DNA from 2 places in the Cytobacillus sp. Hz8 genome. Region 1 is predicted to be linked to the other one. Evidence: riboswitches for the same ligand, from Rfam matches in the RefSeq annotation. Region 1 holds a riboswitch; the other holds the start of a gene.
What was found. A riboswitch is a leader RNA that binds a small molecule or an ion and turns the genes downstream of it on or off. The one in region 1 is predicted to bind glycine.

Region 2: another riboswitch for glycine. It lies ahead of ACE38V_RS13675 (GNAT family N-acetyltransferase); the one in region 1 lies ahead of gcvT (glycine cleavage system aminomethyltransferase GcvT).

The regions. Positions count from the first base shown of each region.
Region 1 covers NZ_JBHKFI010000002.1:68,376-72,811, forward strand. Annotated here, with positions in the region: gene ACE38V_RS03335 (YqhG family protein) at 1-128, opposite strand, end outside; gene ACE38V_RS03340 (DEAD/DEAH box helicase) at 97-1,794, opposite strand; glycine riboswitch at 2,035-2,124, shown strand; gene gcvT (glycine cleavage system aminomethyltransferase GcvT) at 2,278-3,378, shown strand; gene gcvPA (aminomethyl-transferring glycine dehydrogenase subunit GcvPA) at 3,405-4,436, shown strand, end outside.
Region 2 covers NZ_JBHKFI010000010.1:92,899-97,334, reverse strand. Annotated here, with positions in the region: gene ACE38V_RS13695 (nuclear transport factor 2 family protein) at 1-53, shown strand, start outside; gene ACE38V_RS13690 (LLM class flavin-dependent oxidoreductase) at 142-1,188, shown strand; gene ACE38V_RS13685 (spore coat protein) at 1,245-1,589, opposite strand; gene ACE38V_RS13680 (ferritin-like domain-containing protein) at 1,606-1,881, opposite strand; glycine riboswitch at 2,269-2,346, shown strand; gene ACE38V_RS13675 (GNAT family N-acetyltransferase) at 2,467-3,021, shown strand; gene ACE38V_RS13670 (amino acid permease) at 3,147-4,436, shown strand, end outside.

The DNA.
Region 1 (4,436 bases):
TTCATTAATTCTTTATCTAATTCAATGGTAAGCTGTACACTCATATATCCAGATTCATTTTCACAGATATCACAGCCATTTGCCTGAAAATAGCGTTCAAGAAATTGATGAATTTCCTGCTGTTGCATTTATATTCCCTTCTTTCATTTCTTCAGCAAACGAGATAATAGAAGATAGATTTTCCATCTTAATTCTCATTTCCCCTTCTGAAGTAGAATTGCCAAATATATCAGCAAGATGATCTTCGACGCTGCCGAAATCTAATTTGGATAAGATATCATCCAATTCGCCAATCACCTTTTCAAATAAATGAATTTTCTCATATAAAAGCTTGAGGATATGTTCCTCAACGGTGCCTTTTGTGGCAAAATTATAAATAAAAACATCCTTTTCCTGCCCAAGGCGATGGATTCGTCCGATCCTCTGTTCAAGTCTCATCGGGTTCCAAGGCAAATCAAAGTTTATAATATGATGACAAAATTGGAGATTGATTCCTTCTCCTCCTGCTTCTGTAGCAATTAAAACTTGTGCATGATTTTTAAACAGCTCCCGCATCCAATCCTTTTTTCCTCGCTTGAAGCCGCCTCGAAAGGGAACAGAGCTGATTCCATGCTGCTTAAGAAACCATTGAAGGTATAATTGGGTTGCGCGGTATTCAGTAAAAATGATTACTTTATCTTGGATATTTTGAATTAATTCCAGTGCCTTTTCTGCCTTTGAATTTATTTTTACAGCCTCCACCTTTGTTATTAAATGCTGGATTTGCTCTTCAAATCGTTTGTTTGGGGATTCTTGTCGGTTTAGCATATTTTTTAAGGTATAAAAGACTGCTTCTCTGCTACTACAGGCTTCTCTTTGCAGCGTCATGACAGAAAATTGGCTGGAGGTTACCCATTGATCTTCTCCTTTAAGTTCTAAAATGGATTCATATAAATCTCTTTCTTCCTGAGAAAATTCAATTGGGATGGTTTTAACCTCCCGTTTTGTCCATTCAATTCCGGTGTCATTTCTTCGATTCCGTATCATGACCTTATTAACGAGTTCTTTTAAATGTTCATCATCATTGATTGAGCGTGAATCCTTTTTATATTTTTCATAAAAGGCGGACTCATTCCCTAAATGTCCTGGTTTTAGAAGGGATACTAAATTAAAAATCTCTTCTATGCGATTTTGAATGGGGGTAGCAGTTAATAATAGGCAGAACTTCTTCTTTAGGTTTTGGACAAATTCATAGTTTTTGGTTTTGTTATTTTTAAGTTTGTGAGCTTCATCAATAATAATTAAGTCATAATTCTGCTGGTGAATGATGTCGCGATGGGGGCTTCGCTTGGCTGTGTCGATGGAAGATACGACAACATCACATTGCTCCCAAACATAACTTTTTCTTTGCGCTATTGCAGGAATATAGAATTTGGAGTTTAACTCATATGCCCACTGTGTGACGAGGGAAGCAGGTACTAAGATTAATACCTTTTTAACAAGACCGCGAATCATATACTCCTTTAAAATGAGTCCTGCTTCAATCGTTTTACCTAACCCAACCTCATCTGCCAAGATAGCTTTTCCATTCATATTTTCGATAACTTGTTTTGCCACTTCAAGCTGATGGGGAAGGGGAGTTAAATGGGATAGATGCTTTGGAGCAGTGAGCCCTTCAAAATCTTCAATAATTGTATGTTTTTCCACTTCAACTGCTAATTTATATAATTCCCAGTTTCCCCATGGTCCATCATCATCAATCCTTTTTAATAAACCATCCTGCCAAGAGGAATCAAATATCATTTCCACTGTCATTATAGAATGCAGCTCCTTTTGTTCATAAGAAGTATGGAGTTTATTAGTTTAAATCGCCTCACTAGGTTTTCTACTGAATAAATAGTTAATTAAAAATAAATCTAGATAGGAATTGTTTTAATTTTTATTGCTCATTTAGGGTCTAGATGGTAGGATGAAGTTAGAAATTTGTCAGATTTGTTAATTTTTTTGCGGTATGCTGTATTAGTATGACCCATTTGGAAAATATTATTGATGCGGATGAGAATAAGGGGAGAGACTACATTTGTAGCGCCGAAGGAGCAAACAAGGTTTTGTGAATCTCTCAGGCAAAAGAACACTTATTTGACGCGACTCTGGAGAGCGTTTCAATTAGTTGAAACCACCAAAGGGGAAAGCCATTAGGTAAACTTTCAGGTGACAGGACAGAGATCTTCTCAAAGAAATTGAGGGGGTTTTCTGTCCTTTTTTGTGCCGTCAAGTGAATTTATAAGGGGGATGTTTATGTCAGAGCTAAGAAGAACACCATTGTATGACGTTTATAAAACGTATGGTGGGAAAACAATTGATTTTGGAGGATGGGAGCTTCCTGTCCAATTTTCAAGTATTAAAGAAGAACATCATGCTGTCAGGAATGCAGCTGGATTGTTTGATGTATCTCATATGGGAGAAATCACGGTAAAAGGCCCTGATAGTCTAAACTTCTTGCAAAAAATGATGACGAATGATCTATCAAAGCTTCAAAATGGCGGGGCTCAATATACGGCAATGTGCTATGAGACGGGTGGAACAGTTGATGATCTCCTCGTTTATCAAATGGAAGAAGCGCATTATCTCTTAGTCGTCAATGCCGCCAATATTGAAAAGGATTTTACATGGTTAGCCTCACATGTTGAGGGGGAGGTAGAACTAATAAATATATCTGAAAAAATTGCTCAACTTGCCTTACAAGGACCATTGGCAGAAAGTATTTTACAACCACTTGTTCATGGGATGGATTTAAAAGAAATTAGCGGATTTACATTTTGTCATGAGGTAAATATGATTGGAAAAAAGGTGCTTATTTCTAGAACTGGTTATACGGGTGAAGACGGTTTTGAAATTTACTGTGAGGCAACGGAAGCCATTTCAATATGGAAGAAAATTTTAGAGGATGGGAAGGATTTAGGTGTGTTGCCTTGTGGACTAGGAGCAAGGGACACGCTGCGATTTGAAGCAACTTTGGCACTATACGGACAAGAATTGAGTCAGACAATTACTCCGCTAGAGGCCGGAATTGGATTTGCTGTCAAATTGAATAAGGATGCTGATTTTATCGGGAAAGAAGCATTAAAGAAGCAAAAAGAAAAGGGGTTGGAGCGGAAGATTGTTGGAATTGAAATGATTGATCGCGGCATTCCAAGACACGGATATCCCGTTTATTTTGGTAATGAATTAATTGGTGAGGTCACTACAGGAACGCAATCACCTACTTTAAAGAAAAATATCGGCTTGGCTCTGATAAAAACCCTTTATGCCGATTTAGGAAATGAAGTAGATGTCGAAGTTCGCGGCAAGCACTTAAAAGCAAAGGTAGTTTCAACACCATTTTATAAAAGAAAATGATTAAGAATCGAGGGGAGATTAGTCCTATGATACATCGTTATTTACCAGTAACGGAGACAAACAAAAAAGAAATGCTCCAAGCAATTGGAGTATCGTCCATTGATGAATTGTTTAATGATATTCCTGACAGTGTGAAATTCAAAGGAAAATATAAAATAAAAAGTGCGTTATCTGAATCTGCTTTATTAAAAGAATTAACAGCCATTGCACAGAAAAATGCCGATTTAAAAGCAAACGTCTCGTTCTTGGGAGCAGGCGTATATGATCATTATATTCCGGTTATTGTTGATCATGTCCTATCTCGTTCAGAGTTTTATACTGCCTATACTCCTTATCAACCTGAGATATCACAAGGGGAGTTGCAGGCGATTTTCGAATTTCAAACGATGATTTGTGAATTGACTGGTATGGATGTAGCGAATTCTTCCATGTATGATGGCGGAACTGCTTTAGCAGAAGCGGGAATGCTTAGTGCAGGTCAGACCAAACGCAAAAAAGTGCTTATTTCCAGTCTTGTTCATCCAGAATCACGAGAAGTAGTCAAAACCTACGCCAAAGGACAAAAAATCGAAATTGTTGAAATTCCTCAAATTGATGGAATCACGAATCTTTCTGCCCTTAAAGAACTAATGGATGATGATGTGGCGGCTGTTATGGTGCAATATCCGAATTTTCTCGGAAGAATTGAACCGCTGAAGGAACTAGAGGAAATTATTCATGCTCACAAATCCATGTTTGTCGTTTCAAGTAATCCGTTATCTCTGGGATTATTAACACCTCCTGGAAAATGGGGGGCTGATATTGTAGTTGGGGATGCACAGCCATTTGGAATCCCAACTGCCTTTGGCGGCCCTCATTGTGGTTATTTTGCCGTGACACAGAAGCTTATGCGGAAGGTTCCTGGCAGATTAGTCGGACAGACAACAGATGATGAAGGTCAGAGAGGCTTTGTTTTGACCCTTCAAGCTCGTGAACAGCATATACGTCGAGATAAGGCAACATCTAATATTTGTTCTAATCAGGCTTTGAATGCCCTTGCTGCTTCAGTTGCGATGACA
Region 2 (4,436 bases), on a different contig from region 1:
AAGATGGTCGCTGGCAAATGTTTTTTCATCAAGGAACAATAACAAGCTCTTAAATAAACAACCCGTGTGCATATCATTCGTATGTTTTCCCTATAAATAGTAGTATATATAGTAATAAATATAAACTTGGAGGATCTACTCATGGAGATAGGGATCAGTACTTTTGTAGAGACGACACCAAATGTAACAACGGGACAAGTCATCAGCCATGCCCAAAGAATTCGCGAAGTTGTGGAAGAAATTGTACTCGCAGATCAAGTAGGATTGGATATATTTGGTGTTGGAGAACATCATCGTGAAGATTACGCAGCTTCTGCACCTGCTGTGATTTTAGCTGCGGCAGCCTCCCAAACAAAACGAATCCGCTTAACCAGTGCCGTCACAGTACTTTCTTCGGATGACCCTGTCCGAGTATTTCAAGATTTTGCAACGCTCGATGCTATTTCAAATGGTCGGGCAGAAATCATGGCAGGTCGAGGATCGTTTATTGAATCTTTTCCATTGTTCGGCTATGACTTGGATGATTATGATGAATTGTTCGATGAAAAATTAGACCTATTATTAAAAATCAGAGACTCTGAAAAGGTGACATGGAAAGGGAAACATCGTCCCTCCATTCATCAACTCGGGATCTATCCACGACCTGTTCAAAACCCATTACCTGTTTGGATTGGAAGTGGAGGAACCCCGGAATCTGTTGCTCGTGCAGGACAACTTGGTTTACCTCTAGTACTTGCCATCATCGGTGGCAGTCCACTGCAATTCGAACCTCTTGTACGGCTTTATAAAAAAGTGGCAGCTCGTGCAGGACATGATATATCGAAATTACCCGTTGCTTCTCATTCCCATGGATTCATTGCAGAAAGTAATGAAATGGCTGCAGAGAAGTTTTTCCCTTCAACACAACAAGCGATGCAAAAATTAGGACGCGAACGGGGATGGGGACCCTACACACGCGAAACCTTTGATGCTGCTCGAAGTTTTAAGGGAGCCTTATATGTGGGAGATCCTATGACCGTAGCTAAGAAAATGATTCATCTAAGGAAGGATGTCGGAATTACCCGCTTTATGCTCCACGTTCCAGTGGGTACGATGCCTCATAAGGATGTAATGCGAGCCATTGAGCTGTTGGGAAAAGAAGTTGCCCCAATCGTAAGAGAAGAAGTCACGAAATGGGAACAACAATGAAAAACAACTGCCCCCAATGCTTTACATGTGTAAACCTTTGGGGGCAGTTGTTCTTGCTAATATGGAAATTGCGTGGAATAATTACTAAACTGCTGATAAGCCTGATCAATCTTCTGTTGATCTGCCGCTTCTAACTTGTACCAGCCTTCTTTAAACATAAGATTGAACAATTCACGAGTGCTATTATGAGTTTCCTGTAGAATCTGAAGGACTTCCGTATAAAGCTGCTGATGACTTGCTTCACGAACGGCAATATTTAAGCTATCCGTAATATATTTACATGTGCTTAATCCATCGTTTAAAAAATCCCGATCATTCATTTGCTGATTTTTAACCTGTGGTAATTGACCTGTTTGTGGATTTGCAATTTGATTGCTTTGCATTCCTTGTTGATTTTGCATTCTTCTCACCTCAACCTTAATGTGGCATATTCTGATTTTGATTTTGCATGCTTGTCATAGCGGATTGATTATCCACCTGTAAATGAGACAAAATTCTTTGATAATGATCTTGATGCATTCTACCTGCTTGGTCAAGGGCTTGCTGAATTTCTCCATTGCTCACCTGTGTCGCAAGAAAATGAAATTTCTTCGCTGCTAACAACTCCCAAGAAAGCACATCCTTTAAATATAAAAGATCCTTTGTTGTAATCGCCTCAGGGGGAGAAGGCATGGGTGATTGGGCATTATTCATATCATTACTCCTTTACATCTCAAATTCATTCACGTTATTAGAATGAACTTCAGATGTTCAATTTATGCGAGGATTAAAATTGTTTGCTTTATATTTCTTATATTAGTCCTTTAAATTTCTTCATCTTCTTCATTCCAGACACATAATCCCTTTCCATGGTCAAAATCTCCAAAACTAAATATTAAATGAAAAAATATCCATTATATTCGCGCAAAATTAATGGCAAACTCTAAAAATAAGCTTGACCGATTACATAAATACTGATAAAATTTTAAATTATCTTACAATAATATATTGAAAGAAACTAAAAATGAGAGAAAGCAAGTATTTTCTCTTATCAACACTTCCATCATACACTGCAATGATCGCTATGGGGCCACTATAGCAGGAGCAATTTCTGGAGAGATCGCACAATGGCGACGCCGAAGGGTTCATAATCTCAGGCAAAAGGACAGAAGAGTAATCAACTTTTATTTGTTTATTCTAACGTTCATTTGAGATTGGAGAAGAACTCCAATCTCTTTTTGTTTTATAAAGGAAAATTACAAACTAGGCTATTTTATCCTAATAGAATAGGAGATTATTATGATTATTCGAGAAAAGGAATTTTGTGTTAATTCTTTGTACTATTCCATTCGATCGGCAAGTCCTGTAGATGCAGAAGAATTAGCTCATCTGCGTGTAAAGATAGATGGGGAAACAGAAAATTTGGACAGGGAAAGTGGGGAGGACGTATTGGATCCTACTAGCTTTGAACAATTGATTCAAGCGGATTCCCAGAGTCCAAGGAATCTCTTCCTAATTTCCCAAACTGAAGACCGTATCATTGGCTATTCAAGGTGTGAAGGAAATAATTTAAAAAGATTGACTCATCAGGTGGAATTTGGAGTATGTGTCTTAAAGGAATATTGGGGTTACAAAATTGGTACCCAACTATTACTTGAGTCTATTGCCTGGGCAGATTCCAGCCAAATCAAAAAAATGGCTTTAAAAGTATTAGAAACCAATGAAAAAGCCATTAAACTTTACCAAAAAAATGGCTTTGAAATCGAAGGTATCTTAAAAATGGATAAACTTCTTTCTGATGGGAAATTTTATAACACAATTATAATGGGGAGATTTCATGCTGAATCATTTTGAAATAAGACATATGGCTGGAAAAAGAATCCTGCTTTATCTCTGTGGGTATTTTTTAAATTCGGCATAGGTGTTAAACATCCATAGACTTTAGAAATACCTAATAAAAACATATGGGGGAGACAAACGTGACTGAGCACAAATTAAAAAGAGATTTAAAGAATCGCCATGTCCAGCTAATCGCCATTGGTGGAACAATCGGAACAGGATTATTTTTAGGCTCTGGAAAAGCCATTCAATTGGCAGGACCGTCTATAATCTTCGCTTACTTAATAATCGGAATTGCCGTCTTTTTTGTGATGAGAGCATTAGGAGAATTACTTTTATCGAATGCAGGTTACCAATCTTTTACCGATTTTGCAGCAGAATATATTGGACCTTGGGCAGGCTTTATTACAGGGTGGACCTACTGGTTTTGCTGGATAATGACAGCGATGGCTGATATAATTGCCGTCGGTGTTTATGTACGATATTGGTTTGATATTCCGCAATGGATTCCTGCGATTGTAGGGATTATCATTCTATTAGGATTAAATTTATTAACCGTTAAGCTTTTTGGGGAATTAGAATTTTGGTTCGCTATTATTAAAGTCATTACAATTCTATGTTTGATAACGATTGGTATTATTCTACTTATCATGGGATTCCAAACGAATACCGGAACGGTAGCGGTTCATAATCTTTGGAAGGATGGAGGTCTATTTCCACATGGAGTCTCTGGCTTTTTATTATCATTCCAAATGGTGGTTTTCGCATTTGTGGGAGTGGAGCTAGTTGGAGTGTCCGCTGCAGAGACTGCAGACCCAAAGAAAAACATTCCATCTGCAATCAACAAAATTCCGCTTAGAATCTTATTTTTCTATGTAGGAGCTTTATTCATTATTTTATGTATTAATCCTTGGGATCATTTGAATGCGTCTAGCAGTCCCTTTGTACAGGTCTTTAAGCTAGTCGGAATACCTGTGGCTGCTGGAGTCATAAATTTTGTCGTCCTAACCTCAGCCGCTTCAGCTTGTAATAGCGGATTATTTTCAACGAGCCGCATTTTATATAATTTAAGCAGCAATAATGAGGGACTCCCAAGTTTTGCTAAATTAAATAAAAATCATGTTCCTAGCAACGCGTTGTTGACATCCGCAGTAGTTCTTTCAGTAGGTGCTTTACTAAGCAAACTCATTCCCGAGCAAGCCTTTGGAATTGTTACTACCATTAGTGCGATCTGTTTCATTTGGGTATGGGGCATTATCCTAATCTCTCATATCATTTATATGAAAAAACGTCCAGATTTACGAAAGAAATCCAGCTTTAAAGCACCATTGACACCGTTTATCAACTATGTGGTGCTTGCCTTATTTGCTTTTATTTTAATCATCATGCTAGTAGCTGAGGCAACTCGAATGGCTTTATTATTAACACCT